DNA from 4 places in the Paenibacillus sp. GCM10027626 genome. Region 2 is predicted to be linked to each of the others. Evidence: riboswitches for the same ligand, from Rfam matches in the RefSeq annotation. Region 2 holds a riboswitch; each other region holds the start of a gene.
The links. Region 2 has a riboswitch for cyclic di-AMP ahead of ACFQ0N_RS25380 (3D domain-containing protein). Riboswitches for the same ligand answer to the same signal wherever they lie in the genome.

Region 1 (5,494 bases), on a different contig from region 2:
TTTAATATTTTCTCAACAGATGAAATAGAGACGCGAGGATCAAGCTTCAGCTTGCCGGTTGTGTAGATGAGCTGAGCAGTCTCGCCGTGCTCGAGCCGCTTGATCTGGCGTTCCAGTTCTTGCGCGCAATTGCCGCAAGACAGCCCTTTTACCCGATACTCATTCATGGCGTTTCCTTCCTTCGTTAATATATGAACATTTGCTCATATGATATTCCAAAATGCGAAAAATGTCAAACCCATTTTTGTTAGATTGCACGTTGCCGGGGGGATTCATCCACATATACGTCGTATTGGTTTAATTGTCATCAATTTGCTATACTAAATGAGAAGAAACGGCTGACGCCGTCCTTGACGCGAGGCAAGGTTCTTCCCCTGAAATTTTATAGAATTTACCCTCGTGAAACTTATAAATTCTATAAAATCGAGAAAGTGACGCTGAATTTGGAGGTGTTATTTCCTATATGCCGCCTCCTTTTTTTAGAGGCTTAGCGGCTCTGCTGGCGGCGTGCGGTTTGCTCATTTATTTTATACCCTCAGCCGTTGTACATGCAGCGGAGCAGGAGCGGCCGGAACCGCCGGCCCAGCCGCAAGTCGAAGCTGGGTCCGCCTATTTGATGGATCGCCGCACAGGCACGGTGTTGTATCAAATGAATGCCGATCAAGCGATGTATCCTGCCAGCATAACGAAAATTATTACAGGTATAGTCGCTTTGGAGTCCGGAACCGATTTAAGCGGCATGGTGACGATTTCCAAGGAAGCGCGCCATGAGGACGGGACACGCGTGTATCTGGCCGAAGGCGAACAGCAGACGCTGGACGATTTAATTCAGGCGATGTTAATTAATTCGGGCAATGATGCGGCAACTGCAGTTGCTGAATATATTGACGGCTCGAAGGAGAAGTTCGCCGAGCGCATGAATGCATTTATACAAGAGAAGATCGGGGTTCACAACAGCCATTTTACTAATCCGCATGGACTGCCGGATGAGCTGCAGTATACGACGGCAGCCGATATGGCGCATATTGCCCAATATGCGATGGCAAACGAAAAGTTCCGTTCTATAGTCGGGACGAAAAAGCGGCCCTGGTCAGGGGCGGAATGGACATCCGATTTGGAAAATCATAATCAGCTGTTGGGCAGATATGAGGGAACTACCGGGGTGAAAAACGGCTTTACCAATGCTTCCGGTTATACGCTCGTCGCCTCAGCTGAGCGGGATGGTATGGAGCTAATCGGCGTATTATTGAAAGCGCCATCAGTAAAGCAGCTGTACCTCGATATGGAAAAGCTGCTGGATTACGGCTTTGCCGGCTTTGAGCCCAAGCAGCTGTTTGACAAGGGGGAGACGTATACCAGATATGCAGCCGCTCATTCACTTGAGTATACGGCGGAGGAGCCAATCTGGGCGGTCTTGCCTAAAGGGGAAACCCCTCGATTGCAAATCGACGATTTAGGAACGCTATCGGTCATCTCCTCGCTCGGCATTGTTGAGGCGGGCCATATGCAGCCCCTGCCGCTTCCGGCAGAAGAGAGCGCGGACCGGACGGGCGATAGCGCGGCTTCCCAGGAAGGAGCTGGGGATCAGCGGTCAAGCGATGTATTGAGCTGGCTAAAGGTCTTTGCCTGGATGGTGCTTGCTCTCATTTTTGCCTGGATCGGTTATTTGAGGTGGCAGCGGAAGCGACGGAGCGGCTTCTAGCATCAGCCCGCCGGGCGGATGTAGCGCAAGTTTCGCCTAACTGTCACAGACCGCGCCAGGTCGGCTGATTTCGCCGATGCTTGTATGTTATAATGGGACACGGATGACAATGCTGAACGCAGGAGGAACGCTAGAGAATTATGACGGATAAAGTGACGCAGGACGCATGCGATGATACTTGTGGCGGTACGGAGGCCGATGTTGCGCACGTTAGGGAACAATTGATCAGCGAGACTGCAGCAGTGCAATTGGCCGATCTGTTCAAAGCGTTGGGAGACCCGACCCGAGTGAAAATGATACATGCGCTGCTTCAATCGGAGCTATGTGTTCACGATCTTACACAGGTTCTCGGAATGGGGCAATCAGCCGTTTCACATCAGCTCCGTTTTTTACGGAATATGCGCATTGTCAAACGCCGCAAGGTCGGCAAGACCGTCTACTATTCGCTGGATGACGGTCATGTGGAGGAGATTTTTCTGCAAACGCTGCAGCATTTGAAGCATGATTAAAACGGTTGGCGAGGATGTTGCAGGCGATGCTCGGCGCGCCGGATGCCAATATCCTCGTCTTCTGGTGCAAAGCAGGACAACCAACATATAGCAGGGGTGAACGAAAGGAATGGCAGGAACCAAAAAGAGTCCGCGCAATCTGGTAATTTTTACGGCAATTATCGTTATTTTATTTGTTATTTTGTACATGCTGAATCAAGCATCGAACAAGCCCACTGAGCAAACCTCTTCAGCAGGAAGGCCTGATATTTCCAATCAAGCGACTGCCGGCAGCAAGGATTCCAAAGTGCAAATTGTTGAATTCGGGGATTACAAATGCCCAGCTTGTTACTTATGGTCAGAAAATATCTATCCGAAGCTAAAAGAAAATTATATCGATACGGGCAAGGTGACCTTTGCTTTTATCAATACGCCATTCCATGGAGAAGAGTCGATTACGGGGGCACTGGCCGGCGAGTCGATCTGGGCGACGAATCCGGATGCGTTCTGGCCGTTCCATGAAGCACTGTTTGCCGCACAGCCTGCTCACGGCGACAGTACAACATGGCTAACGATGGACAAGGTGCTGGAGATTGCAGCTGCTGTCGAACCGAAGATTGATCTGGACAAGCTGAAGGACGATATTGAGAAAAAAGCCGCGCTGCCGCAGGTTGAAATTGACAAAGGACTGGTTGACAAATATAAAGTTAACGCGACGCCGACGATCATGATCAACGATTCGGTACTGCAGTCGCCAATGGATTACGATGCCATCGTTAAAGTGATTGAAGATAAGCTAAAGGAGCAAGGAAGTTAATAACCGGGGGGATACCATGAAGCTGCGGGAGTATACACTTTATTTGGCCTGGATGGTAGCGGTCGTTGCCACGCTGGGCAGTCTATATTTTAGTGAAATACGCGAATTTATTCCATGTGAGCTGTGCTGGTATCAACGTATACTGATGTACCCGCTTTCGATTCTGTTAGGGATTGCTGCGTACACAAACGACAGAAAGATCAAGAAATATGTGCTTCCACTGTCGATTATCGGCGGCTGTATTTCACTGTTCCATTATTTGGAGCAAAAAGTTCCCGGTTTTGCCTCCATCAAACCGTGTGTAAACGGCGTTCCATGCAGCACGCAATACATTAATTACTTCGGTTTTATTACGATTCCCTTTCTGGCGCTTGTTGCCTTTACGCTTATTTCGGTGCTGCTCTTTATGACAAAAAACGATAAATGAAAAGATTCTAATAAAAAATGGGCAGGAAATTGACGGTAAAAATCGAATTATAAGCGTAAGACCAAAAGAACTGGAACATGCCGAATTCTTCTGATCAAGAAGGAGCGGGGGACCCAACACTTGGGTGAATTAATTCTTGTTTTAGCAAGAGAGTTATAGGGACCTTCAACCGAACCCCACAGCTAACCTCGTAGGCAATGAAGGGAGAACGTCAGTTTGAAGAAAGCAGTACTATCGATTTTAGCTGGGATGACGATTTTTGCCGGAGGCACCAGCGCCTTTGCAAGTCAAGCTAAGCTCAAAGAATCTGTGAACGCGGTTGTAGGCACGCCTTATAAATACGGTGGCACAACAACAAAAGGATTCGACTGCTCGGGTTTTGTTCGCTACATTTTCAATAAGTTCGATGTCAGCTTGCCAAGAACCTCCAAGTCACAGGCTGCAGTAGGCGAGAAAGTCGCCAAATCCGATCTTCGCGAAGGAGATCTCGTCTTTTTTAATACTTCAGGCAAAGGCATATCCCATGCCGGCGTTTACGTTGGCGGCGGGAAGTTTGCCCATTCCTCCAGCAGCAAGGGCGTTACGATCAGCAAGCTGAGCGATTCGTACTACAAGAAGCGGTATGTGACTGCTCGTCGTGTAGTAGGCAAGAAAACGTATGCCAAGATGGTCAAAGCATAAGAGATGCGATTGCTCCATCTTTCCATAAGCAAGTAAGACCGCCGCGTTGGCGGTCTTTTTGCGTGCAAGAACGCACCGAGTGCCAGCTCCCAGCGGGCGGTGTTTCGTTGCATGACGGCGGTCGGCCGACCACATACGGCCCTTGACGGACTGTCGTTTCGCTATCTGAGAACAAAATGAAAGAATTTTAATTTTTGTTCTGGGAGGAAATGCCGCATCCTTTGCGAATTATTTATCCTAATATGTAGGGTAGTCCAATACTTTGCCGAATTTTCTGTGTGAAAAACGGGGGAACCATTTTGGGTGAATTCGTCTGATTAGAGTGTAGACGATAGGGAGCCTTCAACCGAATCCGTAGCTAACCTCGTAGGCGCCGAAGGGAGCATAATCGTTTTGAAAAAGTGGATATTGTCAGTGGCAGGTGCTGCAGTTCTATTCTCAGCAGGTGCAGGAAGTGCTTTTGCAAGTCAAGCGTCATTATCTGAAGCTGTCGATGCTGTAATGGGCACGCCGTACAAATGGGGAGGAACGACAGCCGAAGGCTTCGATTGCTCAGGCTTCATTCTGTATGTATTCAATCAATTCGATGTAAAGCTGTCTAGGACGTCTGAATCGCAGTCCAAGGAAGGCATTGAAGTCGCACAGGAGGATCTGCAGCCTGGCGATCTGGTATTTTTCAATACAAGCGGCAGCGGAGTCTCGCATGTCGGCATTTATATGGGAGATGGGCAATTTGCGCATTCCTCCAGCAGTAAAGGCGTCAAGTTCAATAAGTTATCCGAGGATTATTACAGCAAGCGCTTCGTAACAGCAAGACGTGTCGTCGACGATACGGATGTTATGCAGAAGATGTTTCCACAATAGATAAGCAAGAAGCCTCTTACCGGCAGTCGGTAAGAGGCTTTTTTGATATAAAATTTTGGCTGGTGTGACCAAAACTCATGCTACGGCGCGGCATCATCAACAAGGCCCCATTTTGAGCCAAATAAGGCTTGTCAGGTTCGTTAGCGGGTAGCTTCTCGTAGATTGCAATACGGATGTCTTTGAGAGCAGCAGCCGGGACATCTGTCCGCATCCGAGAGCGAATTTAAAAAGATGATGACCGAAGCCGGCCCGGTGTTCACGACGGCAGATGCGTTCAAGGCAGCGATGCTTGTCCGAGCCTATGCATATTCAGCAGGATCTGCAGCTTGGGCAGATGATGCAGCTGCGTTGTTTACGGACATGGCCGCAGCGCCGGAATGGGCGAAGCAAGCGGTATCGGATGCGAATGCGCTTGGACTGATGCAGGGCCGCGCTGCCGGGAAATTTGCGCCAACAACAGGAACGACGAGAGCGGAGAGCGCTCAGGCGATTTATCAGTTATGGAGCAAGCTGTC
Region 2 (5,494 bases):
CCGCCACGCCTGCGCGCGTTCGGCAGATTCAGATAAACGGGGCAGAGTTGACTGGCTTTAAGCCGGATCAATATACGTATCATGTGCAAATTGACACGCTTGAGACAGCAAGCGCTGTTCCGCAAGTGGAAGCGGTTGCCGCGGACAGCATTGAGACAGAAGTAATCCCGGCGGACGTTCTTCCGGGGACGACAGTTATTCGCGCATTTACCGCCGACGGTTCACTGGCGGAGACGAAGTATTATATACATTGGGAAGGCGGAAGCGAGCTGATTGTAACAGCCAGCGATCATGACGGGAACGAACCGATCAATACGCTGGACGGTGATTGGGGAACACGCTGGTCGGCGCAAGGCGAAGGACAGTGGATCCAATACAAGCTCGATCAAGAAAGAATGATCGATCATGTCAAGATCGCTTTTTTCAGCGGCGCTGTCCGTTCGACCTTGTTTGACATTTTGCTGTCACAGGATGGCGTGAACTGGAAGCAGGTTTATTCCGGGCAAAGCAGCGGGCAAACGACAGCGTTTGAACGGTTTTCTTTTCCGGCAGAGAAGGCGCGATATGTACGAATTGTCGGGAAGGGGAATACAGTCAACAATTGGAACAGCATCACTGAAGCCGAGATCGAAGGGGTTCCGCGGGCGGTTAAGGCGGACCGTCTAGGCGAGATTACGCTTCAGGCAAGTAATCAGGTGCTTAAGATTGGCGATTCTGCCGTCTTGCAAGTGAAGGCTTCGCTGAGCAGTGGCACCCCGTTGGATATTAATCAAGTGAAATTGGACTTTGTCAGCAGCAATCCGGCAGTTGCTGCAGTTGGTGATGACGGCGTCATCCGAGCAGTAGAGGCCGGGACAGCAACCATCATAGCCCAAGCCCTGCACGAGCATTATTGGAAGTGGGCAGCCGTTGATGTAAGTGTCGATGACGGCGGTATACGCATCGCAGCTTCAGCAGATACGTATGTGCAGGGCGGCAAAGCGGCGGCAACCAACTTTGGTTCCAGCGCTGAACTGATCGTCAAGGGAGATCTTAATCCTGACTATCGGCGCGAAGCACTGATCCGTTTTCCGCTCGGGCAAATAGAGGGGACGATTGAGCAAGCAAAGTTGTATATTTATGCGCTTGTACAAGATACAGCAGGAGATGAAACGGACTTATATTTGTTTGGAGCAGATTCAAACTGGGAAGAAAAGGACGTAACATGGGATACCAAGCCGGAAGTTCGGGAGCAACTGGGCTCGGTGCCAGTCGATCGGCATTATGAATGGCGGGAAGCCGATGTGACCGAGTATGTCAAACAGTGCCAGCAAGCTGGAGCCGATGTTAATATTGCGCTTCTTCAAGGAGTGAATGGGGAAGGAGCGCGCAATGTTACTTTGCGCAGCAAGGAAAGCGCAGGCTATGGCCCTTACCTTAAGGTGTATACGGCATGCCTCCAATAGTGAAAGCGCGCTCAAACCCAGTAACGACGCGGATCATTAAAAATTTTTCATGCAGATTAGGAAAATATCTATTTATTTTTCGTGAAGAGATATGATATTCTCATACCCGAGCCGAAACGAAAAGTGCGGGGGAATGAATAACAGTGTCAAATAGACATTGTTATCCCGATAAGCCTCTCTCGGTCATGGCAGCAGACCAGGGCGGGCAATCGGAATCTGCGTTAATGTGACACACACACATTGCGCTTTGGGGTGAATCACAAATTTCATGCAGCAGTCGCCGGCTAAGTGAATTTGTGTAGGGTTGACTCCTCGACCCGAATCCGACAGCTAACCTCGTAGGCCACATGTTGAAAGGATCAAAAGCAGTTCGCAGTCCGATCCATTCACGATGACGGCACTTGCCAGCTTCCCTGCGCGAGTGACCGTAAACGAAGGAGGAAGACCAGTTTGTTCAAGACAGCATGGAAGAAAAGCATGGCAGCCGTAGTGATTGGTGTTGCGATAATGACACAAGCGGGGATTGCAAGCGCGGCTACGGTTCATAAAGCAAGTGATGACGATACTTTCTGGAAGCTATCGAGCGAGTATGGGGTATCTGTCGATGCATTAGTTCAAGCAAATTCGGAAATCGATCCATTGAACATTTATGAAGGGCTGGATATTGTTATTCCGGATGAGAATAACGAGCCCGATACAGAAGCGAACGCAGCTGCAGCGCTCAAGACCGTAGCTACATTGAATGCGGCAAAAGCAGAAAGTGCCAAAACCGCCAAAACCGCTGCCAGCAATGCAGTAGCGGCAGCAGCAAGCAAGAAGTCATCGACACTTAATCTGGGTGGACGAAGCTTTAACTATTCGAACGTACTGCAGATGAAGGCCAGCGCCTACACAGCAGATCCCTCGGAAAATGGGGGATGGGGAGCTGTAGACTACTTAGGCAACCCCTTGAAACTTGGAACGATCGCTGTTGATCCTAACGTGATCCCGCTAGGCAGCAAGGTATATGTGACCGGCTACAGCCATGATGGATTGCCGCAAGGCGGAATGATTATGACGGCATCGGATAAGGGTGGAGCCATTAAAGGGAATAAGATCGATATCTTTCTTCCACAATCCCAACAAAAAGCGAGAACATTCGGAATTCAATATGTAAAAGTATATATTTTGGAATAGAGGAAGGACGGCGCACTTTGAGAAAAGTGTGCCGCTTTTTTGATTTTATAGAATTTATATGTTTTAGCTGATAAATTCTATAAAATTTCAGGGGAAGAAACTTGCCTCGCGCCAAGGACGGCATCAGCCGTTTCTTCTCACATCCAAAAGCTGCTTGTCATCGGACTTTGCGGTCGACTGAGCGATTAAGCAGCTCAGGCAGCGGCACGATCTCGTAGCCGTTATCTTGCAGCATTTCAATAAGCTTGGGAAGTGCTTTAATTGTACCGGACAAGTCCTCGCTGCCGCCTGCATGCTGTAAAATGATTGAACCTGGCTGCAAAGTCCTCTGTATATTGCGCAGCACCCTATTACTGCCGATCCCCTTCCAATCCTCTGAATCTACATCCCAGTTGACAATAATGTAGCCGTTTTTTTTCGCCCATTCCACTTGCTCTGCGGTAATTTCACCGTATGGAGGACGAATAAACCGTGGACTGTAACCGATTAGCGGGCGCAGTATTTCATCTGTCCGCGATATTTGCTGTTGAAATTGCCGCTTACTAATGCGCGGGAATGACGGATGGTTATAGGAATGATTTCCGACCATATGCCCTTCCTGGCGGATGCGCGACACGACAGAAGGGTATCTAGCAGCCCTCGTGCCCATAACAAAAAAGGTAGCCGGCACCCTATGCTTAGATAAAATATCCAAAACTTGCGGCGTATATTTAAGATCAGGCACGTCGTCGAATGTAAGAGCTACTTTTTTTGAATTACGCGATCCGCCGTAGAAAAAGACACCCGGATACATCTTGTGCAGCTCCGTCCATGTCAAAGTTTTTCTTTTGCGCTTACGTTGGTTGGCCGATGCTTTTATAGCTGCGTCGTCTGTCGGAGGCTTATTAATAAGCTGCGAATCGGCAAACGGCTTTGATTGTTTGAGGTGAGCACCATAAAGCTGGGGAAGGGTTCCGAATAGAGAAGCTGGAATAGCGATAGCAACAAGCAGGATGGTGATCCGGCGGCAGATAAGGTATGTTTTATGCATGATTTCAGCAAGCCTCCTTTTCGAATGCCGATCGGCCTTTAGATCAATTGAACGTCAATACAGTTTCCCACAGAACAGCCAGGTTATACATACGGATAAATATTCTCTTTACAGATTTTCCGAACGGGAAAGCCGACTCCTTTAGGTGTGGGATGAAAGTGAGGTCGGATACGAAGTACCACTAAAACCAGAAGGTTTTTGGTACTTCAAGTATCCGAAAATTTCACTCTTTTTTATTGTAAATCCGTTGCAGTTTATTAATAAAATTGATACTATGAATATATGAACGAATACAGACGAACAAACACAACGGTCTCCTTGATTAACTATCATTTCGTTTTTTGCCCTCGATATCGAAGAAAAATATTCCTTCGCACGGATGTAGAGGAACGATTTAAGCAGTTGGTACAAGAAATAGGTGAGGAATTAAGCATTGTTATTGTTGCTTTAGAATGCGACAAAGACCATACCCATATGTTTTTGAATACGGTACCAACACTTAGCCCAGCTGATATTATGGCAAAAATCAAAGGAGTGACGTCTAAAAAGTTGAGAGAAGAATTTCCTCATCTTCAGCACTTGCCAAGCCTATGGACACGTTCTTATTTTGTATCTACCGCAGGAAATGTATCGAGTGAAACGATTAAACGATATGTCGAACAACAAAAAACAAGGGGGTGAAACGGATGTCGCAAACCATAACCATTAAAATCAAACTGCTTCCAACAAGAGAACAGGCCTCTATTTTGCGTGAGATGAGTCAAACGTACATCTCCACCATCAATACGCTTGTTTCTGAAATGGTTGCTGAAAAGAAAAGTACAAAGAAATCCAGTAAGGATATTTCGGCCTCTTTGCCAAGTGCGGTCAAAAATCAAGCCATCAAGGATGCAAAAAGTGTATTCAAGAAAGCAAAGAAAAGCAAATTCACTGTCGTTCCCGTACTTAAGAAACCAGTCTGCATCTGGAATAATCAAAACTATTCTTTTGATCTCGCTCATCTTTCAATGCCGATTATGGTGAATGGAAAAGCGGCTAAAACACCTATTCGTGCTTTATTAATCGATAAAGACAATCGAAATTTTGATTTGCTGAAACACAAATTAGGTACACTTCGCATCACGCAAAAATCGAATAAATGGATTGCGCAAATTTCCATCACCGTCCCAACAAGCGAAAAAACAGGCACAAAGATTATGGGTGTAGATTTAGGTTTGAAAGTTCCCGCCGTCGCTGTAACAGACGATGGTCAAACCTGTTTTTTTGGTAATGGAAGACAAAATAAATATGTCAGACGTAGATTTCAATCCAAACGAAAGAAGCTGGGTCAACGAAAGAAATTGAACGCGATTCGCAAGCTCGATGATAAAGAACAGCGATATATGAAAGACCAAGACCACAAGATTAGTCGTGCTATCGTGCAATTTGCGGTAGAACATGAGATTTCTGTCATTCGCTTAGAGCAATTAGCGAACATAAGACAGACGGCAAGAACGAGCCGTAAAAACGAAAAGAATTTGCATACTTGGTCATTCTATCGCCTATCTCAATTTGTGGAATACAAAGCGAATTTAGCGGGTATAAAAGTGGAGTATGTGAATCCTGCTCACACGAGTCAAACGTGTCCAAAGTGTTCGGAAAAGAACAAAGCACAAGATCGAAAATATAAATGTCCATGTGGGTTTGAAACCCATCGAGATCGAGTTGGTGCGATGAATATTCGATATGCACCTGTGATTGATGGTAACAGTCAATTAGCCTAAGATGCTAGATGCACTGTCTTAGGAGGGGCAATGAGATGCCCTCATCTTGAAGACTGTTCAAAACAGAAATGGACTGAGAA
Region 3 (5,494 bases), on a different contig from region 2:
GGACAAATTAAAACCGGTGCGTCCTTCGGTACCGAAAAATCCAGGAAAGAGCGTCATCAGCAATACGACGAACGTTCCCGCTTCCACGACAAACATGACCGGATTTTTCATCATGCTGACCGGGTTGCATTTGATGAAGCTGTCCGCGATCGCTTTTTTAACAATCACTGCAGACAGCATGCTTCTTCTTTTCGTACTCATGGTTTCACCTCTTCTATTTCTGGAGCGTCAAATACTCTGCAATCGGGCCGAGCGCAAGGGTTGGCAAAAAGGTCAATGCCCCGATAATCAATACCGTCCCGATGAGAATGCCCGCAAACATTTTGGTGTCGGTACGGAGCGTTCCGATATTTTCCGGCACCCATTGCTTTACCGCTAAGGAACCGGCAACACCAAGCAGTGCCACGATGGAAACGTACCTTCCGAACAGCATGATCAATCCCGTTGAAATGTTCCAGAACGTCGTGTTGTCACCCAGACCTTCGAGCCGGAGCCGTTATTTGCAGCTGAAGACGTATATTCATACAACACCTGCGATATGCCATGGAATCCGGGATTGCTGATGGCCCCTTTCCCCAAGTCCGTCAAAAAGGCAATGGCCGTCGGCACTAGAATAATAAACGGATGAGCCAGTATCGCGATGGCAATCAGTTTCATTTCGCGGGCTTCAATTTTGCGGCCCATAAATTCCGGCGTACGGCCAACCATCAACCCGCAGAGGAAGACGCCCAATATCGCATACATGAGCATGTTCACCAGCCCCACGCCTTCGCCGCCGAACACGCAGTTTAGCATCATTTGCACCAGCGGGACAAGACCGCCCAGCGGTGTCAACGTATCGTGCATGTTATTGACGGACCCGGTTGTCGCCGCGGTCGTAACCGTCGTAAACAAGGCAGACTGCGCAACCCCGAACCGGACTTCCTTGCCTTCCATATTCCCTTGTGAAGCATCGACTCCAAGCGCATTGAGAGCCGGATTCCCCCGCATTTCCGCTGTGTACGCAAGCGAGAGGAAAGCGACAAACATCACGAGCATCGCGCTGAAAATAATCCAGCCCTGTTTTTGATTTCGCGCGAATCTGCCCAACGTATAGGTAAGCGCGGCCGGAATACACCACATCGACAGCATCTCGATCACGTTCGTGAGCGGGCTCGGATTTTCGAACGGGTGCGCCGAATTAACGCCCATATATCCTCCCCCGTTCGTTCCCAAGTGCTTGATCGATACGAGGGAAGCTACCGGACCGATCGCAATTTGCTGCGTCTCGCCTTCAATCGTTGTCGCCTGAACGGTCGGATTGAGCGTTTGCGGCACTTTCAGCGCGACCAGCGCCAGCGTCACGATGACAGCCAGCGGGATGAGCAGGCGCGTGTGCGCTTTGACAAAATCGGTGAAGAAGTTGCCGAGCGTTTTTCCTTTGCTCGTCAGACCCCGAATGAATGCGATCGCTACGACGATGCCGGTTGCCCCCGATGCAAACATCATCATCATAATGACGGCCATTTGCGAAAAATAGGACAGACCCGTTTCACCGCTGTAGTGCTGCAGGTTCGTATTTGTCATAAAGCTGATGACGGTATTAAAAGAAAGCGCAGGCTCCATGTTATCTATGCCATTCGGGTTGAGCGGCAGCCCTTTCTGCATGCGTAATATCAAATAACTGACCACTACCAAGACAACATTGGTCAAGATCAAACTGAGCGTGTACCGTTTCCAGCTCATTTCCGCACGATTTTTCAAACCGGCTATCCTGTAGATCATTTTCTCGACCGGTCCGAATATATTGTCCGTCCGGTTGGGCTGATCGGAAAAGACATGAAAGATGTACGTCCCCAAAGGTTTGACCAGAAAGATTAAAAACAGAATGACCGCTATCAGCTGCAAAATGGCCATATCGTGCCCTCCTCAAACATTTTCATAAAAAGCGATTAAAACTTTTCCGGGTTCGCCAAGGCAAAAATAAGATACAGAAAGATAAAAACGGTAAAAATGGCAACTACAATCATGAACGTTCTCCCTCCAATCCCGATTTCTTGATTTTGGCAACAAAAAAGAAGCTTTCAGAAGAGGAACTCTTCGTCAGCTTCATAAGCACAGGAAAAACACTGTGTCTAATGACGACAATTGTTGCCTCTCTTAAAGACGCTTACGAGGTTAGCTGCCGGATTCGGGCGTAAGAGTCACCCTACGCCGGATTTACCGGCGATTCACCCCATGAAGCCGGTATGCCCGGCTTCTTAATTGGTTCCCCCGCTCCTTCGTTTCAAACGAAGAATTCAGCGATGTAAATCATTTTCAGATCATGGATCGTATGTTACTCCTAGACCAAAAACCTGTAAAGCGAAGAACAATTGTATAACCGTTAAAATATAGCGTTTATGGTTGGCAAAAGATAAGCTTTGCAGAAGATCTTCATTTTTCTCGGTTTTTCTCACTCTTATAAGGCTTTTCAATCATTTTTATGGAATTTTTACACCTTACGCCTGTTTCTTTTACTCCTTTTTTACGGTAACCTAGAGAGTGAGCTTCCAAGCTGAAAAGGCAGACGCGGTCCTTGGCGCGAGGCAGCCATGTATATGGTGAAACTTATACTTTCTTATATTTTGAAAAAAAGAGCAGGATGTGGTTCGTTATGCCTGGACTGAATACGGTATGGACGCCGCTGCGATCCTACATAAGCACGACTGTGCTGATCGTTCTTCTGACAATGGTATTAAAACCATTTGGTCTTGCGTTTGATTTAGTTAATATTGCCATTATCTATCTACTCCCGGTTCTTTTCAGTGCCGTCTTTGGGGGACTGGGCCCTGCTTTTTACGCGGCAATCCTGGGTGTCTTGGCCTTCAACTTCTTCTTCGTACCTCCTGTCCTGAGCTTTAGCGTGTCGGACTTGCGCTATCTGGTTTCATTTGGCGTTTATTTGGCGGTTGCAGCATTAACAGGCAGCTTGGCGGCCAGGCTGAAGCAGCAGGTCCTCTATTCGAAGCAAAAGGAGGCTCACACCGCTGCCCTGTACGCGCTTAGCAAACAGATGAGCGCGAACGCGGACATCCATTCCATGCTGGACAATTTTTCTAGGCAGGTTTCGCAGACCTTTGACATGGAAATTGCGATCTATTTGGCGGATGACAGGAACAAGTTGGCGCTTGCCCATGGTTCCGCCAATCTTCCCGATTACAGGCAAGAGAATGCGGAAGTCTCTGTTGCGGCGCGGTTGTTTGAACACGGTGGCGAGGCGGCGGGAATGAGGATTTCGCGCTTGCACGAAGTCACGGGTTATTTCATTCCGCTTCAGACCGAGGACCGCAAATATGGCGTCATGGCACTTTATCCGAAACAAGAGCGGACCGAGATCACAACAGAGCAAAAGCGGCTACTTGAGGCTCTCGGGAGCTTAGCGGCCAGTGCAATCGCTCGTTTCAAGCTAGCGGAGGAAGCCAAAATCGCGCAAATCACGGCAGAATCGGAACGGCTTCGTACCGCTATTCTGAACTCTGTCTCCCATGAGCTGCGCACCCCTTTGGCAGCCATCATCGGCTCGGCAACCGGTCTTATCGAAGGGGAGCATCTTTTCTCTTCGGAAGATCGAATGGAGCTTCTTTGCACGATTCGGGACGGCGCACTTCGGATGAATCGGCTGGTGGTGAATTTGCTCAGTATGGTACAGCTTGAGAGCGGGATGCTGCGTTTGAAGAAAAATTGGTGCGATGTGGAAGATTTGATCGGCGTCACGTTATCGCAAGTCAAAGACTTTCAGCAGCATCGCAAGCTTCGCGCCGAGCTGCCGGATGACGGCCCCATCATCGTACTGGGCGATGAAGTGCTGCTGGAGCAAATGCTGGTCAATATAGTCAGCAATGCGATCAAATATAGTCCGGATTACAGTGAGATCGTCCTGTCCGTACGGATAGGGGAAGACATGATTGTCATTTCTGTCTCCGATGCAGGGATCGGACTGAACGAGTATGAATACGACCGGATCTTCGAAAAATTTTACCGTTCAGATAAAGCGAGGCAAATTACTGGTACTGGATTGGGGCTCGCTATATGCAAAGGAATCGTGGAGCTTCATGAGGGCACGATCGCGGCGAACCCGAATCAACCACAGGGTACCGTCGTGACGATAACGCTTCCCTTGAACAAGCAAGACACCCTCCCTGCCGCAGCTCAAGAAAGGGGAACGAAAAATCATGACTACGAATGAACATGGGGCGCGCATCCTCATTGTCGATGACGAAGCCCAAATTCGCAAACTGCTGAAAGTAACCCTGCAAGCCCATCAATTTGCCGTCTACGAAGCCTCAACAGGAGAGGAGGGTCTCCGACAGGCTTCCTTGGTGTTGCCGGACTTGATCGTTCTGGACCTCGGATTGCCGGACATAACCGGGATGGATGTGCTTGGCCGCATCCGGGAATGGTCCAATTCGCCGGTCATTGTACTAACGGCAAAAGATAGGGAGGAAGACAAGATCGTGGCGCTGGACAGCGGCGCCGATGATTATGTAACCAAGCCGTTCGGAATGGGAGAACTGGTTGCCCGAATACGTGTCGCGCTAAGGCACGTGGCCAAATCGGCGAACGAGCCCCTCCTCCAGATCGGCGAGCTGACCATCGATTTGGCACAGCGAATCGTGGAATTGAAGGGAGAGCGCATAAAGCTGACCCCGACCGAATACGATCTTTTGAAAGTGCTCGCCTCCAATGCCGGGAAAGTGGTCACGCAGCGTCAGCTGCTTCAACAAGTGTGGGGCAGTAACCACAATGAGTCAGACAGCCATTATTTGCGAGTGTATATTGGACATCTTCGCAAAAAACTGGAAGAAGACTCGACCCAGCCCAAGTTTATCGTGACAGAGCCGGGGATCGGCTATCGCTTCTTGTCCAGGGAATAAAATAAGCCCCGACTACGATCTTTGTTTCATGCATGTGTGGATGTTTCCTGCTACATACTAAAGGTGATGATATTACTATCACGCAATTCGAATCAGAATTGAGGGACCTTTATGGAGCAAAATTTAAGTGAACTGATTTCCCGTTATGGCTATTGGGGAATTTTTGCCGCGTTATCCTTAGGCATTATAGGCTTGCCGATACCTGATGAAGTTTTGATGACTTATGTCGGTTACAATGTATTTCAAGGAACGCTGAATTATCCGCTGGCAATCGTTAGTGCTTTTATAGGAGCCTCAACAGGAATTACGATTAGTTATAGTATCGGCAAGAAACTAGGGCTTCCCTTTCTGCATAAGTATGGACCTAAATTTCATATTACCGAAAAGCGCATCCAACGAACTCAGACCCTTTTTGAAAAATACGGAAACTTCTTGCTATTCATCGGATTTTTCATACCGGGTGTGCGGCATCTTACTGCCTATGTTGCAGGAATATCCAATTTGCAGATCCGTAAATTTATGTTGATTGCCTATTCTGGCGCTCTTGTTTGGTGTGTTACACTGATCACACTGGGGCATACATTAGGCGAAAAATGGTT
Region 4 (5,494 bases), on a different contig from region 2:
CCGGCGGAGCTGCTTGGCTGGCCGCTCTACTGCACTGCAACGGCCAAAATCGCCACAACAATGAACGATGAGAAGGAGCTGGCCTTGGCCAGGTTTTCAGTCCATAATGTCATTCAAAACGGGCTGCTCGCCGACTGCGGCCGCGAGCCGGCTGCTGATGTTGTCGTATTTAATCATATTTATAAACGCGAGGAAGTCGTGGTGCTGATCGGATGTGAGCACAGTGCAATGCTGCAGGAAATTAGCGATCAACTGGAGCGATTGCTGGAATGGGTAAAGGCACGGCTAAAAATCAATCTCTCTATCGGGATCGGCGGCATGAAGGAATCCCCTTATCACTTGGCGCAATCCTACGCAGAAGCGGGTAAAAGATTGAAAAACCGCCTGCTAGCCGGTGACGGCAAACTATTCGGTAGAAGCGAGATTACGGGCGGGCACCAGCCCGCTCCATTCACCGCCTTGCACGAGCCGGCCAAACAAACACTTGTTGCCATGCTTGAGGAAGGGAAAGCAGCCGACTTCGCAGATACAGTTATCCAGCTGATGAAGACGGCGCTATCGCCGGCCTGCTGCTACGAGCATATCGAATATTTTTACACCGAGGTCATTCATCTGCTGCGGTCGTACAGCCGGGAGCGCGGAGTACGGCTGCCGGCTGCCTTTTTGATAGCGCCGCTGACCGATTTGGAGGAGGCCGCCGACTGGACCGGGCTGCAGGCGATTTTGCTGAATCAGCTGCAGAAGCTGGCCGATTTGACGACAGACCGTTTTGGCGACCGGTCATCAGACGCCATCATTAAATCTGTCCGGGAGTATGTTGACGATCACTATGCTGCCGATCTTAATTTGCAATGGGTTGCTGACACTTACTATATACACCCGAATTATTTTTCCAAGCGTTTCAAGCAAACGACTGGCAGCAGCTTTAGCGATTACATCACCTCAGTGCGGATGAAGCGTGCCAAAGAGCTGCTTGCAACGACTTCATGCAAAATCAATATCGTTGCTCAGATGGTTGGCTATGACGATCAAAATTATTTTTGTCATGTCTTTCGCAAAGCCGTTGGCGTAAGCCCCAGCAATTACCGTAAAGAACGGGAAATTGCCGATTGAAGCTGCGGCTTGTAAAGCCGCGAGCCGACCGAGCGCCGAATCCGGCGTTCGGATCGCCTTCAGGCTATCGCCCGGTTATTACGGAGCCGTCTGCATTTTCACCTTTGGCCGCTCCCAGTATTGTTCATTGCCCGGCAAATCATCGAACCATTCCGCATCATCCGGACAATCCAGCACCATAAATTTTCCGTAGTTGTCGTCACGCGACTGATGGTACTTTAAATAGGCTTTTCCGTCCTCGATCGCCAGCACCTCGATTTTGCCTGATGTATGACTCATCGATAGCCTTACACGCTTGCCCAAGCCGGAGGTTCTTGCTTTGGCCTTCTCTACGATGCGATACACTTCTTTCAACGGGAGCACAAAGTCTCTGTTGCCGGCAACCGGCCGGTTAATAAAGAAATAATAGGGAGTAACACCGGCCCACGACAGGCGGTCCAGCAGTTCGCCAAGCACAGCGGGATCATCATTAATGCCTTTCAGCACAGGCGTCTGGTTGACGACAATAGCGCCTGCGTCATGCAGCGCTTTAAAGCCTCTTTTTGCTTCTGGGGTAATTTCACGCGGATGATTAATATGGGCCATGACATAGATGCGCTTTTCTTCATTGGAGTAGGTTCGGATCATTTCGAGCAATGCATCGTCATTGTAGATGCGCATTGGGTTAAAGACAGGAATTTTGGAGCCTAGACGGATAATTTGGACATGATCAATTTCGCGGAGACGCTGGATAATGGCGGTGAGCTTGGCCGTCCCAAGTATGAGACTGTCGCCCCCTGTTAACAGCACATTATTAATTTCCGGGTGTTTGGATATATATTCCAAACCTTGCGTTACATCGGACATCGCTTCCTTCACATCATTGCGGAACAAACGTTTGCGGAAGCAGTAGCGGCAGTAGGCGCCGCAAACCTCGGAGACGATGAGCAGAGCGGTTGTCCGGTACTTATGCTGGCAGCCCGGCACAACATAGTTGGTCTCTTCATCTGACGCGTCCCATCGCCCGTATTCCTTCAGCTCGCCTTCATTCGGAATGACTAGCTTTCTAATCGGATCATGCGGATCGTCCCAGTCGATCAATCCCAAGTAGTAATCATTGACTCGGAACACGAATTTATCAGTGATCGGCTTAAGCCTTTCACGCTCGCTCTCCGGCAGCATGGTCACCTGGTTAATGTTCGTCAAATATTTGGCCTTCTGCATCGTACCCTCTCCTTGTACTCAGATTGGTTGAAACGATGGAGGCCCAGCTCTTGCATCGGATGCCCGTCAAAGTCAGCAGGGGTGAGAAAAACTTCGATCGAAGTTCTTCGAGGATGAGCGGCATGCAGGTTTGCCAAACAAACCCGCTTCGAAAACATGAGACCGCTTTATTGCCAATAAGAATGCTCCATCCCTAAATTTTGGAACGATATACATCCTTTGTGGTCAATAAAGAACAAAAAAGACCCTTGTACAAGGGTCTCTACTGTCATGAAGGCAGTCTCGCACCAGTATTGATTAGACCCATCCATTGCTGACGAGGTTAGCTGACGGACTCGGGTAGATGGTACCCTACATTCACTTCCATGAATGATTCGCCCCAATTGAACTGGTTCCCCCGCTTCTCGAATATTGTGCATATCCGAAAATTAAGCATGGATCCATTTTAATGCATTTTCGCCCGAAAAGTCAAATCGGGCTGTCAGCCTCCTCATAAGGCTTGAGCTTCAGTCCCTCTCCCCGTTCGTTGAGCCTGCCGGCCAGCGCGTCCGCGAGCAGCCGCCGCCGCCAGTTCAGCTCAGTAAGCAGATGCTCGTAGCCTACCCACAAAGTATGCAGGACCGCGCGGGACACTTGACCGACATGCTCCTCGTAAAGCCTCAGCATCTGCTCGGCCTCTGCTTCCCATTGCGGCATTTTCTGCGCCAAAATCTCCGCAATTTTGGCCTGATCACCATAGGATGCGAAAATGAGCGCAATAAACATCGGATGATTGAGGTGCGGCTCTCCCTCCATCTGCTCTAGCAGCAGTCGATGAAACAGCTCTTTTCCCGCATCCGTAATTCGATAGATGGTCTTGTCGGGCCTGCTCCCGCTGCTAATTACTTCGACAGAGGCAATGTAGCCGTCCTTTTTCAATTGATCGATCGCATAATAAAATGTGCCATACTGGATTTTTACGTATTTATGCATTTGCCGGTCCTTCATTTCCCGCACAATTTCGTATGGATAGCTATCCCCTTCCATCAGGAGCCCCAGTATGGCCAGCTTGATAGACATGGCGGTTCACCTCTTCATTTTGCTGCACGTTGCTTGTCATCATTTTAGCATTTCCAAGCAAAATAACAAACAAAATTGCCAGCACGCTCAGCGGTATCATCCACAGAAACACATCTGTAAGCGATGAAGACATCGCTTTCGCCAATTGCTGCAGCAAATCGGGCGGCAGCTGTTCCCTTCCTGCCAGCTGCAAAATGTCTTGCGGCTTGAAGCCGGCAGGAAGATGGGCTTCTGCAAAATATTGCGCCATTCTTGTTGCCTGCAAGCTGCCGAACACCGCGATTCCTAATGTATTACCCAAAGTTTGAGAAAAACGGACGAGGGAATTGACGACTCCCCGTTGCTGGTAGCCAATGTTATGCTGTGCGGCGATGGAGGAAATCGGAAAAGAGGCCCCTATCGCCAAACCGAGAAGAATCATGCAAAGCGTGATTAATCCCCGGCCGCTGTCGACGTTCAGTATGCTCAACAATACCGCGGATGAGACTAAAAAAGCTGCCGACACAAGCATAATGGCGCGGTATGAGAAACGTCTTGCCAAAGTGCCGCCAAGGAAGCTGCTGACAACGACAGCGATCATCATCGGCGTCAGCACCAGTCCCGCATTGGTAGCCGTTCCGCCAATTACCCCTTGTATAAACATCGGGATCAAGGATGCTCCCGTCATTAAAGCCGCCCCGTAAAAAAATCCGATCCCGAGACTTGCTGTAAACAAACGATTTTTGAAAAGCGGCAGCGGCACGATCGGATCGCGATTATAATGTTCGATTATAACAAAAAGGATCAGCAGCAAAGCGGCTCCCGCAAACAGCGACAGCACAAGCGGTGATTGCCAGGAATATTCCTGCCCGCCGAGCTCCAGCGCAAACATGACGGCCAGCACCGCAGCCAGCAATGTTATGGTGCCCAGCCAATCCACCGCTCGTTTGGCGCGTTCAATTTTCTCATGATAGCAGCGCAGCACGAGCCAAAATGCAATCAGCCCAAGAGGCAAATTAATGTAAAAGATCCAGCGCCAATGCAGATGATCGGTAAAAAAGGCGCCAGCCAGCGGCCCGAACACACTGGATAAGCCGAAAACAGCGCCAAACAGCCCCTGTACCTTGCCTCTTTTCTCCTTGGGAAACAGGTCAAAAATAATTACAAAAATAACCGGCATCAAGGCTCCGCCCCCAACCCCCTGCACAGCCCGGTAAATAATCAGCTCCGTCATCGTCCCTGCCGTCCCGCAAAGCGCGGAGCCAATAATAAACAATGCCAGGCCAAGCAAAAAGAACAGCTTGCGCCCGTACATATCGGACAGTTTGCCGAACATCGGCATCCCGGCTGCCGAAGCGATCAAATATGCTGAAAATACCCATACATATTGCTCCAGTCCGCCCAATTTCGAGACAATGGTCGGCACGGCCGTCGCCAAGATCGTCTGATCGAGCGAAACCAGCAGCAAAGCCAGCATAAGCCCGACAATGGTCGGTTTAATGGCTGTAGACTTTTCCTTTTGCTGAACAAACAAGCTCACCACTCCCTATTCAAATTAGAATAATAACTATAGTATATTCAAATTAGAATAGTGTCAAGGCGTTTTCTAACCTGTCTCGTCATGGTATCATAATGAACAAGATGAACTAGCACCACCCTGAGTCGCAGATTGCGAGGGAAGGAATTTTAGCTCATGACTTTTTTGCTGACAGATTCATTTATTAAAGAGAGCTGCGGCCAGCTTGCCTACAATAAAGGGAAAAACCTTTATCGAACCGGAAAAACAGCCTTGATTCACGGCAGTCAAGTGACGAATGACTATACGTTTGATGTTTTCGATGATACTGGCCGCAACCATATTCATATTGCTTTGAACAGCGATTCGGTCAGCGCTAGCTGTCCCTGCTCCCTGCTGCTCGCATTCGACAAGCATTGCAAGCATGTAGCTGCCGCGCTGTTTTCCTTGCGGGAAATGCTGCAAAACGACAGCTTGCCTGCGGCCGAACAGGCAGAAAAGACTAACACAGGCGACGATGCGCTGTTAAACGATATTGTTAAGCTTTTTAGTCCGCAGCGTATGCTGCCAAGCGCGGCCGGCACTTTTTTCGAACAGCGCGCCATGCTGACCGTAGCCTGGGTC

Region 1: linked by a shared signal. The riboswitch ahead of ACFQ0N_RS12310 (C40 family peptidase) and the one ahead of ACFQ0N_RS25380 (3D domain-containing protein) in region 2 are both predicted to bind cyclic di-AMP.
Region 3: linked by a shared signal. The riboswitch ahead of kdpA (potassium-transporting ATPase subunit KdpA) and the one ahead of ACFQ0N_RS25380 (3D domain-containing protein) in region 2 are both predicted to bind cyclic di-AMP.
Region 4: linked by a shared signal. The riboswitch ahead of ACFQ0N_RS01940 (KamA family radical SAM protein) and the one ahead of ACFQ0N_RS25380 (3D domain-containing protein) in region 2 are both predicted to bind cyclic di-AMP.

Annotation. Positions count from the first base shown of each region.
Region 1 is NZ_JBHTHC010000005.1:198,947-204,440, reverse strand. Features, by position in the region: gene ACFQ0N_RS12340 (heavy metal translocating P-type ATPase) at 1-167, opposite strand, end outside; gene ACFQ0N_RS12335 (D-alanyl-D-alanine carboxypeptidase family protein) at 464-1,702, shown strand; gene ACFQ0N_RS12330 (ArsR/SmtB family transcription factor) at 1,843-2,211, shown strand; gene ACFQ0N_RS12325 (DsbA family protein) at 2,321-3,007, shown strand; gene ACFQ0N_RS12320 (disulfide oxidoreductase) at 3,024-3,434, shown strand; cyclic di-AMP (ydaO/yuaA leader) riboswitch at 3,503-3,646, shown strand; gene ACFQ0N_RS12315 (C40 family peptidase) at 3,651-4,115, shown strand; cyclic di-AMP (ydaO/yuaA leader) riboswitch at 4,369-4,503, shown strand; gene ACFQ0N_RS12310 (C40 family peptidase) at 4,509-4,979, shown strand; gene ACFQ0N_RS12305 (S-layer homology domain-containing protein) at 5,211-5,494, shown strand, end outside.
Region 2 is NZ_JBHTHC010000015.1:68,009-73,502, reverse strand. Features, by position in the region: gene ACFQ0N_RS25385 (CBM96 family carbohydrate-binding protein) at 1-1,445, shown strand, start outside; cyclic di-AMP (ydaO/yuaA leader) riboswitch at 1,545-1,807, shown strand; gene ACFQ0N_RS25380 (3D domain-containing protein) at 1,896-2,621, shown strand; gene ACFQ0N_RS25375 (polysaccharide deacetylase family protein) at 2,779-3,651, opposite strand; gene tnpA (IS200/IS605 family transposase) at 3,934-4,332, shown strand; gene ACFQ0N_RS25365 (RNA-guided endonuclease TnpB family protein) at 4,338-5,414, shown strand.
Region 3 is NZ_JBHTHC010000007.1:58,976-64,469, forward strand. Features, by position in the region: gene kdpB (potassium-transporting ATPase subunit KdpB) at 1-201, opposite strand, end outside; partial or broken gene kdpA (potassium-transporting ATPase subunit KdpA) at 215-1,896, opposite strand; cyclic di-AMP (ydaO/yuaA leader) riboswitch at 2,132-2,295, opposite strand; gene ACFQ0N_RS15050 (ATP-binding protein) at 2,636-4,207, shown strand; gene ACFQ0N_RS15055 (response regulator) at 4,194-4,895, shown strand; gene ACFQ0N_RS15060 (DedA family protein) at 5,007-5,494, shown strand, end outside.
Region 4 is NZ_JBHTHC010000001.1:388,276-393,769, reverse strand. Features, by position in the region: gene ACFQ0N_RS01945 (response regulator) at 1-1,113, shown strand, start outside; gene ACFQ0N_RS01940 (KamA family radical SAM protein) at 1,192-2,316, opposite strand; cyclic di-AMP (ydaO/yuaA leader) riboswitch at 2,613-2,761, opposite strand; gene ACFQ0N_RS01935 (PadR family transcriptional regulator) at 2,785-3,375, opposite strand; gene ACFQ0N_RS01930 (MDR family MFS transporter) at 3,329-4,831, opposite strand; gene ACFQ0N_RS01925 (SNF2 helicase associated domain-containing protein) at 5,048-5,494, shown strand, end outside.